DNA from 3 places in the Streptomyces sp. NPDC088387 genome. Region 2 is predicted to be linked to each of the others. Evidence: riboswitches for the same ligand, from Rfam matches in the RefSeq annotation. Region 2 holds a riboswitch; each other region holds the start of a gene.

Region 1 (3,270 bases), on a different contig from region 2:
CGTCGTCCCGCAGCAGTGTCAGGGTCCCGGCGAGGCCCTTGACGACCTTGTCCACGTCGATGAAGGCGGCGGGGACGTGCAGCGCGCGGTTCTCACCCCGGCGTACGGCGATGAGCTGGCCCTCCTTGACCAGCTGCCGCACCCGGGTCACCTCGACGTCCAGTTGTTCCGCGATGTCGGGGAGGGTGAGCCAGGCGGGGACGAGAGCATCAATCTTTGCGTCAATCTCGGTCACGCCTCCAAGACTGCCATCTGGGACTGACACTCGGTAGCCGGGCCGCGTCCGAAGGCTCCGGACCAGGCCGTTCTCAGCGGACGGCCGTGGCCGCCTTCAGCGGGCGCGACGGGTCCACCAGCAGTTCCGGATCCATCGGCGTGCCCGACTCGATGAGCCGCCGGGCCTGGGCGAGATCCCTCGGGCGGCCCACCGCCAGCAGGGCGACCAGGCGGCCCTCGCGCAGCCAGCAGACGCTCCACGCGGGCCCCGAAGGGTCACCGCGCCACAGGGTCGTGTCGGCGCCGGAGTGGTGCCCCGCGTACTGCACGAAGCGGCCGAACTGCTCGGACCAGAAGTACGGCACCGGGTCGTAGACCGCGTCGGCCTGGCCGCCCTCGACGATGTTCTCGGCGACCGTGCGCGGCCCCTGGAGGGCGTTGTCCCAGTGGTGGACCATCAGCCGCTCGCCGTAACGCACGGACGGGAAGGAGGCGCAGTCGCCGACCGCGTAGACGTCGGGGGCGGAGGTGCGCAGATGGGTGTCGGCGACGACGTCGCCGTGCGCGCCGAGCTGGATGCCGGAGCCGGCCAGCCAGGCCGTGGCGGGCCGGGCGCCGATGCCGACCACCACGGCGCCCGCGGGCAGCCGCGAGCCGTCGTCGAGGACGACCTCGCCGGGCTCGACGCGTGCCACGCGCGCGTGGGTGCGCAGTACGGCCCCGCTGTCGGCGTACCAGCCGGCCATCGGGGCGGCCACCTCCTCGGGGAGCGCCCCGGCGAGCGGGCGGTCGGCGGCCTCCACGACCGTCACCGAGCAGCCCGCCTCGCGCGCGGCGGTGGCGAACTCGGCGCCGATCCAGCCCGCGCCGACCACCACGATGTCGTGCTGTCGCGCGAGCACCGGCCGCAGCCGCGCGGCGTCGTCCAGGGTGCGCAGCAGGTGCACGCCGGGCACACCCTCCGCGCCCGGCAGCAGGATCGGCGCGGCGCCGGTGGCGAGGACCAGGACGTCGTAGGCGACGGGTCCGGCCTCGGTGTCCAGTTCATGGTCCCCGGGGCGCACGCCCGAGACCTCGCGGCCGAGGAGCAGTTCGATGTCGAGCGCGTCGAAGTCGATGTCGAAGGCGGAGTCCTCGGCCTTGCCGAGCAGGACGGCCTTGGACAGGGGCGGACGGTCGTAGGGCTGGTGGGGTTCGGCGCCGATCAGGGTCACCGTGCCGTTGAAGCCCTGTTCCCGGAGCGCGACCGCGGTCTGCACCCCGGCCATGCCGGCGCCCACCACTACCACGCGGCGCGATCCGGGCGCCGCCGTCTGCTCTCTGTCGTCGCTCACCTGATCACCATAGACACCTGACAAATTGTCAGTCAGGGGGTGCGCTTGCGAGTCCTGTCACACCGGACCGGCGGTCCGGTGCGGACCTACCGAAAGTCCAGGCGGTCTCCGGCGCGTGTGCCCGCCGGCACCCGCGTCGGCCGGGGGCACGCGCGCGGGTGGCCCGGTTCCCGCGGCCCGCGCGGTGGCGCACGGACCGGGCACGGACCGGGCACGGACCGGGTCCGACCTGCGGTCCGGGCGCCGACCGGGGGTGCCGCGAGGCAGCCGGGCGGCGCGATCGTGGCGGACGGCTCCCTTACAGAGGCACGGAACCAGGAGTTAGGGTGACTCGCACAGAGCACTCGCGGGAGCCCGGACGCACCGGGCTGAGAGGGAGGCTGGCGGCCTCCGACCGTACGAACCTGATCCGGGTCATGCCGGCGAAGGGAGGGGCTGAACGCCCGTGTCGTCCTCCACACGTACGTCACACCTGTCGGAGCACCCGACGCTACGCACGTCGGAACACACCTCGGACGTCCTCGTCGTCGGGGGCGGAATCATCGGTCTGGTCACGGCCTGGCGGGCCGCGCAGCGCGGGCTCGCCACGGCCGTCGTGGACCCCGAACCCGGCGGCGGCGCCGCCCAGGTGGCGGCCGGCATGCTCGCCGCCGTCACCGAACTGCACTACGGCGAGCAGACCCTGCTCGGCCTCAACGTGGCCTCGGCCGACCGCTATCCCGCCTTCGCGGCCGAGCTGACCGACCTGACCGGACACGACCTCGGCTACCGCAGGTGCGGCACGCTCGCCGTCGCGCTGGACGCCGACGACCGCGCGCATCTGCGGGAACTGCACACCCTGCAACGGCAGTCGGGCCTGGAGTCGGAGTGGCTGTCCGGCCGGGAGTGCCGGCGCCTCGAGCCGATGCTCGCGCCGGGCGTGCGCGGCGGGCTGCGGGTCGACGGTGACCACCAGATCGACCCACGGCGGCTCGCGGCGGCCCTGCTGAGCGCCTGCGAGCTGGCCGGGGTGGTCTTCCACCGCACCTGGGCCGAACGGCTCGTGGTCGAGCGGGAGCGGGCCACCGGTGCCGTCACCCGCGAGGGCGTCCGCCTCGGCGCCGGCCAGGTGGTGCTGGCCGCCGGCAGCCTCAGCGGGCGGCTGCCGGGCGTCCCGGACGACGTACTGCCGCCGGTACGGCCGGTGAAGGGGGAGGTGCTGCGGCTGGCCGTGCCGGCGCGATACGCGCCCTTCCTGAGCCGTACCGTCCGCGCGGTCGTCCGCGGCAGCCATGTCTACCTGGTGCCGCGCGAGAACGGCGAACTCGTCGTCGGCGCGACCAGCGAGGAGCTCGGCTGGGACACCACGGTGACCGCGGGCGGGGTGTACGCGCTGCTGCGCGACGCCCACGAGCTGGTCCCCGGCATCACCGAACTGCCCCTGACGGAGACCCGCGCGGGTCTGCGCCCCGGTTCCCCGGACAACGCGCCGCTGCTCGGCCCGACCGAGCTGGACGGACTGCTGCTGGCCACCGGGCACTACCGCAACGGCGTGCTGCTCACACCGGTCACCGGCGACGCGCTCGCGCACGCGCTGGTCACCGGTGAACTCCCCGAGGAAGCCCGCCCCTTCACCCCCCGGCGCTTCACCGCCGCCGCACTCACGGAGCAGCCCGCATGAACATCTCGGTCAACGGAGAGACCCGCGAAGTGGCTCCCGGCACGGCTCTCGACGTCCTGG
Region 2 (3,270 bases):
GGCGGGACGAGGAACACCCCGGAGTCGTCCGAGGCCAGCGCCCGGTAGTAGCCGAAGTCGGGGGCGTCGAGGGACCGCCGTACCAGCACGGCGAGGGGCAGCAGCAGGAGTACGGCGATGACGGCCAGGACGCCGGCCAGCAGTCCCCACTGTCCGGCCCCGCGCGGGCGCCGGGCCGTGGTCGCCGGGTCGACCAGCCGCAGCGCGCTCTCCCGCCGCCGTACCGTCCAGGCGTGCACGGCGAGGATCGCGCCCACGGCCGCGAACTGCACCAGGGTGAGGACGGCCGCCGTGGACAGGTCGAAGATCTCGGACGTCTGCCGGTAGATCTCCACCTCCAGGGTGGAGAAGGTGGGCCCGCCGAGGATCTGCACCACACCGAACGAGGTGAAGGTGAACAGGAAGACCATCAGCGCGGCGGCGGCCACGGCCGGTCCGAGCGCCGGGAGTGTGACCTTCCGCCAGGCCCGCAGCGAGGACGCGCCCAGCATGCGTGCCGCCTCCTCCTGCCGCGGGTCGAGCTGGGACCAGAGGCCGCCCACGGTCCGTACGACGACCGCGTAGTTGAAGAAGACGTGCGCGAGCAGGATCGCCCACACGGTGGTGTCGAGGCGTACGCCCCACAGCTCGTCGAGGAGTCCGCCGCGGCCGACCAGTGCCAGGAACGCCGTACCGACGACGACCGTCGGCAGCACGAACGGCACGGTCACGACCGCGCGCAGCACCTGCTTGCCGGGGAAGTCGAGGCGGGCGAAGACGTAGGCGCCGGGCAGGGCGATCAGCAGGGTCAGCGCGGTCGAGGCCAGCGCCTGCCAGGTGGTGAACCACAGCACGTGCCGGATGTCCGACTGCCCGAGCACGTCCCACAGCCGTCCGAACCGCCAGCCGCCGTCGACGTGCAGGCCCCGGCCGAGGATCGCGGCGACCGGGTAGGCGAAGAAGACGCCGAAGAACGCGACGGGCAGGGCCATCAGCCCGAGCCGCGCCGCGCCCCCGCGGCGCCTGCCTACTTCAGTACGAGCGACGTCCACGACTTGACCCAGTCGTCACGGTGGTCGGCGATCTTCGCCGGGTCCATGGTCTCGGGATCCTTCGCCTGGGGGCCGTACTTGGCGAAGACCTCCGGGACCTGGGCGGCCTCGCGCACCGGGTAGACGAACATGTTCAGCGGCATGTCGTCCTGGAACTCCTTGGTGAGCAGGAAGTCAAGGAGCGCCTTGCCGCCCTCGGTGTTCCTCGCGTTGCTCAGCAGTCCCGCGTACTCGACCTGGCGGAAGCAGGTGCCGTCGGCGACGCCGGTGGGGGCGGTCGTGGGCTGCGGATCGGCGTAGACGACCTCGACGGGCGGCGAGGAGGCGTACGACACCACCAGCGGCCGGTCGCCCTTGGCCTTCTTGCCGCCGGCGGACCCGGAGAACTCCTCGTTGTAGGCCTGCTCCCAGCTGTCGACGACCTTCACGCCGTTGGCCGTGAGCTTCTTCCAGTAGTCCTGCCAGCCGTCGTCGCCGTACCTGGCGGCGGTTCCGAGCAGAAAGCCCAGGCCGGGCGAGGAGGTGGAGGCGTTCTCGGTGACGAGCAGGTTCTTGTACGCGGGCTTGGTGAGGTCGTCGAACGTCTTCGGCGGCTCCAGCCTGTGCTCGCTGAAGTAGGCCTTGTCGTAGTTGACGCAGATGTCGCCGGTGTCGACGGGCGTGACCCGGTGCTTGCTCTCGTCGGCCCGGTACTCGGGCAGCACCAGGTCGGAGCCCTTGGCCTCGTACGGCTGGAAGAGCCCGTTGTCGAGGGCGCGGGAGAGGAGGGTGTTGTCGACGCCGAAGAAGACGTCGCCCTGCGGGTTGTCCTTGGTGAGGATCGCCTTGTTGACGGCCTGGCCGGCGTCGCCGTCCTCCAGGACCTTGACCCGGTAGCCGGACTTCTTCTCGAAGTCGGCGAGGACGCTCTTGGAGACGGCCCAGGAGTTGTGGCTGACGAGCGTGACGGTTTTGGAATCCCCGCCGCTGCCGGAGTCGGAGCCGGATCCGCACGCGGACAGCGTGAGGAGGCCCAGGCCGGCGGCCAGGGCAAGGCAGTGCTTGGTGCTTCTCATGAAGGAAACCGAACTTCCTACCCAGAATGACCTGGGCGAGGTTCAGAGGGTCTGCGGCCCGCCTGTCCTGCGGCGGCCGCACTCTCAGCGCTGTGGCGCTCCCCTGTCGGAAAATGGGATATGAAGTTGTCCTGATGACGCTGTACCGACGTCGGTCAGACTACCGCTCGGTGGCCGCGAGCTGACCGCACGCCCCGTCGATCTCCTGACCTCGGGTGTCCCGGACGGTGACCGGCACGCCGTGGGCGGCGATGGCCTCGACGAACGCCTTCTCGTCCTCGGGCCGGGACGCGGTCCACTTGGAGCCCGGCGTCGGGTTCAGCGGGATGAGGTTGACGTGCACGGGCCGGCCCTTGAGCATCCGCCCGAGCCGGTCGGCGCGCCATGCCTGGTCGTTGATGTCCCGGATCAGCGCGTACTCGATGGACAGCCGCCGCCCGGACCGGTCGGCGTACGCGAACCCGGCGTCCAGCACCTCGCGCACCTTCCACCGGGTGTTGACCGGTACGAGGGTGTCGCGCAGCTCGTCGTCGGGGGCGTGCAGCGAGATCGCGAGGCGGCACTTGAAGCCCTCGTCGGAGAACCGGTTGATCGCCGGGACGAGACCCACGGTCGAGACGGTGATCCCGCGCTGCGAGAGCCCGCCGCCGTCGGGTGCGGGGTCGGTCAGGGCGCGGATGGCGCCAACGACCCGCTTGTAGTTGGCGAGGGGCTCGCCCATGCCCATGAACACGATGTTCGACAGCCGCGCGGGCCCGCCGGGCACCTCGCCGTCCCTGAGCGCCCGCATCCCGTCGACGATCTGGTGGACGATCTCGGCGGTCGACAGGTTCCGGTCGAGCCCGGCCTGTCCGGTGGCGCAGAACGGGCAGTTCATCCCGCACCCGGCCTGCGAGCTGATGCACATGGTGACCCGGTCCGGGTACCGCATCAGCACCGACTCGACGAGCGTCCCGTCGAACAGCCGCCACAGCGTCTTGCGCGTGGCACCCTCGTCCGTCGACAGATGCCGTACGACGGTCATCAGGTCCGGCAGCAGCGCCTCCCGCAGCCGCTCACGCGAGCCGGCCGGGATGTCGGTCCACTGCTCCGGGTCGTGCGCGTACCGCGCGAAGTAGTGCTGCGAGAGCTGCTTGGCACGGAACGGCTTCTCCCCGACCTCGGCCACGGCGTCCTTGCGCTCG
Region 3 (3,270 bases), on a different contig from region 2:
TTCGCATGCGAACGACGGGGCCGGGCCGCTTGCGGGGTACCGAGGGGGGCGCCCTCGATCCGCGACAATTAACCAAACATGTGTTCAGTTTTCAAGGTGCGATGTCATCTCAAGGTGCGGTGTCGTTTCAAGGTGCGGTGTCGCTGTCGCGTTCCTCGCGGGGTCGGGTGCGGTCCGGGCCTCACCCGACCCCGCGAGGCGCGCTGCTTCAGTCGGCGAGCGGCAGGTACACCCTGTTGCCGCTGGCGGCGAACTCCTTCGACTTCTGGAGCATGCCTTCCGCGACCTCCTCGGGAGACGCCCCTTCGGCCGCGACACCACCGAAGCGCTCGTTGATGCTCTGGCTGATCTTCATGCTGCAGAACTTGGGGCCGCACATCGAGCAGAAGTGGGCTGTCTTCGCGGGTTCTGCCGGCAGGGTCTCGTCGTGGAACTCACGGGCCGTGTCCGGGTCGAGGGCCAGGTTGAACTGGTCCTCCCAGCGGAACTCGAAACGGGCGTCCGACAGCGCGTCGTCCCACTCCTGTGCTCCGGGGTGCCCCTTGGCGAGGTCGGCTGCGTGGGCGGCGATCTTGTAGGTGATGACGCCGGTCTTGACGTCGTCACGGTTGGGCAGGCCCAGATGTTCCTTGGGCGTGACATAGCAGAGCATGGCCGTGCCCCACCAGGCGATCATCGCGGCACCAATGCCGGAGGTGATGTGGTCGTACGCCGGCGCGACGTCCGTCGTCAGCGGGCCGAGCGTATAGAACGGAGCTTCATCACAGATCTCCTGCTGAAGGTCGATGTTCTCCTTGATCTTGTGCATCGGGACGTGTCCCGGGCCCTCGATCATGGTCTGTACGTTGAAACGCTTCGCGATCCGGTTGAGTTCCCCGAGCGTGCGCAACTCCGCGAACTGCGCCTCGTCGTTGGCGTCGGCGATCGAGCCCGGCCGCAGTCCGTCACCCAGCGAGTAGGTGATGTCGTAGGCGGCGAGGATCTCGCAGAGTTCCTCGAAGTTCTCGTAGAGGAACGAGTCCTTGTGGTGCGCGAGGCACCACGCGGCCATGATCGAGCCGCCGCGCGAGACGATGCCGGTCTTGCGGTTCGCCGTGAGCGGCACGAACGGCAGCCGCACACCCGCGTGGACGGTCATGTAGTCCACGCCCTGCTCGGCCTGTTCGAGGACCGTGTCCTTGTAGATCTCCCAGGTCAGCTCCTCGGCCCTGCCGTCGACCTTCTCCAGCGCCTGGTAGAGCGGCACGGTGCCGATGGGGACGGGGGAGTTGCGCAGCACCCACTCGCGGGTGGTGTGGATGTTCCGGCCGGTGGACAGGTCCATGACCGTGTCGGCGCCCCAGCGGGTCGCCCAGGTCATCTTCTCGACCTCCTCCTCGATGGAGGAAGTCACCGCCGAGTTTCCGATGTTGGCGTTGACCTTCACCAGGAATCGCTTGCCGATGATCATCGGCTCGATCTCCGGGTGGTTGACGTTGGCGGGCAGCACGGCCCGTCCCGCCGCGATCTCCTCGCGCACGACCTCGGGAGAAACGTTCTCCCTGACGGCCACGTACTCCATCTCCGGCGTGATCTCGCCCCGGCGTGCGTACGCAAGTTGCGTGACCGCGCTGCCGTCACGGCTCCGGCGCGGCTGACGAGGCCGGCCGGGGAAGACCGCATCGAGGTTGCGCAGGCCGCCTCGCGGCGACGTGTGCTTGATGCCGTCGTCCTCGGGGCGGACGGGGCGCCCCCCGTACTCCTCGGTGTCGCCGCGGGCGATGATCCAGTTCTCCCGCAACGGCGCCAGTCCCCTGCGAACATCAGTGGTGACCAGCGGATCGGTGTACGGGCCGGAGGTGTCGTACAGCGTGACGTCCTGCCCGTTGGTGAGATGCACCTGACGGACCGGCACACGCAGATCGGGGCGGGAGCCCTCGATGTACGCCTTGTGCCAGCCGATGGACTTCCCGGCCTCCTCGCTGGTGGCGATCTCCGTGTCGCTGGAGATCTGCGTGGAGGCAGGCGTGCGTGCGTCCTCGATGGTCATGAGACCTACTCCCTACGCCGGCATTACCCGGTAACAGGTTCGGCGGTCGACGCAGCGGTTCTCGTCTGTCGGCGTTCCATGGGATACGTCACTCGTGATGAGTGATGTTCCACGTGAAACATCGCGAAGACGAAGGTCAGCGCCCTCTCAGCCCGGTGCTCCGAGCTCCCGCGTGTACAAAGGTGACTCCACGCTAGCGTCAATTCGGGCGCGGTGAACAGAGGGCCCCTGCCGTTCTTGCGATGATCGGTCGGTGACCACACCGCAGGATCCCCCATTCCCTCCGCCGGAGCCGCCCCGCGAACCGGGCGATGCCTCCGGCTCCGGCCGCGGCCCCGGACCCGAAGCGGGACCGGACTACGAGACCGGCTCCGTACGCCGACTTGGCGCCCGCTCGGGGCCTCCGGCGGGGGCGAGTGACGGTCGTGGGGGCGGGGTTGGGGAGGGGGGCAGGGGTGTTGGGCCTGGTGTTGGTCGCGGCCCTGGTCCTGGGCCCGGTCCTGGTCCTGGTCTTGGCCCCGGTCCTGGTCCTGGGCCCGGCGGTCCTCGTGGTCAGGGTGCCGGTCCTGGCAGCCCGCATGGCCAAGGGCGCGCTCCTGGTGGTCAAGGGGCGGGTCGTGGTGGACAGGGGCCGGGTACTGGTGGTCAGAGGCTTGGACCCGGCGGTCAGGGGCGCGACTTCGGTGGTCCCCCTGGCGGGCAGGACTTCAACGAGCCGCAGGGGCAGCCGTACAGGCCCGTGCGGGGCGAGGGCTACGGCCCCAACGCCGGCGCAGGCTATGGTCCCGGCGGCAACGCGCCTGGTGACGGCCGTGGTCAGGCATCCGGCGGGGGTTACGGCGACGGCTATGGCGACGGTTACGGCGGTGGCCCTGGCGGCCACGGAAACGGGCCCGAGGGCCCGGGAGCCGACCCCCGCAATGGGCCCACCAACGGACCCGCCAACGGGCCGGACGACGGCCACAGGCATGGCCAGGGCAACGGCGGTCCCGGCAACGGGCACAGCGGCGGACACGGTGACCACCACGGCGACAATCACGGCGGCGGTCACGGACACGGCGACAACGGGCACGGCGGTGGGCACGGTCACTCCCACAGCCACGGTCCCGCCGCCCCGGTCTCCGTCCACCTACGTAAGATCATCGCGGCCATCCTCGTACCGTTCGCCGCTGCCGTCCTGGTCGGGCTCGGGCTGCTCTGGCCCGGTGGCGCACCGCCGCACGAGCGCACCGGTGTCGGTT

The links. A riboswitch is a leader RNA that binds a small molecule or an ion and turns the genes downstream of it on or off. The one in region 2 is predicted to bind thiamine pyrophosphate.
Region 1: it holds a riboswitch for thiamine pyrophosphate, as region 2 does, so the genes downstream of both, thiO (glycine oxidase ThiO) here and ACIQAC_RS29340 (thiamine ABC transporter substrate binding subunit) in region 2, are expected to answer to the same signal.
Region 3: it holds a riboswitch for thiamine pyrophosphate, as region 2 does, so the genes downstream of both, thiC (phosphomethylpyrimidine synthase ThiC) here and ACIQAC_RS29340 (thiamine ABC transporter substrate binding subunit) in region 2, are expected to answer to the same signal.

What each region holds. Positions count from the first base shown of each region.
Region 1 is NZ_JBIVNC010000001.1:355,954-359,223, forward strand. It holds gene ACIQAC_RS01720 (Rv2175c family DNA-binding protein) at 1-235, opposite strand, end outside; gene ACIQAC_RS01725 (NAD(P)/FAD-dependent oxidoreductase) at 309-1,484, opposite strand; TPP riboswitch at 1,887-1,998, shown strand; gene thiO (glycine oxidase ThiO) at 2,023-3,210, shown strand; gene thiS (sulfur carrier protein ThiS) at 3,207-3,270, shown strand, end outside.
Region 2 is NZ_JBIVNC010000012.1:164,976-168,245, reverse strand. It holds gene ACIQAC_RS29345 (ABC transporter permease) at 1-971, opposite strand, end outside; gene ACIQAC_RS29340 (thiamine ABC transporter substrate binding subunit) at 1,007-2,086, opposite strand; TPP riboswitch at 2,083-2,201, opposite strand; gene rlmN (23S rRNA (adenine(2503)-C(2))-methyltransferase RlmN) at 2,247-3,270, opposite strand, start outside.
Region 3 is NZ_JBIVNC010000003.1:217,431-220,700, forward strand. It holds gene thiC (phosphomethylpyrimidine synthase ThiC) at 209-2,029, opposite strand; TPP riboswitch at 2,022-2,211, opposite strand; gene ACIQAC_RS09175 (YibE/F family protein) at 2,769-3,270, shown strand, end outside.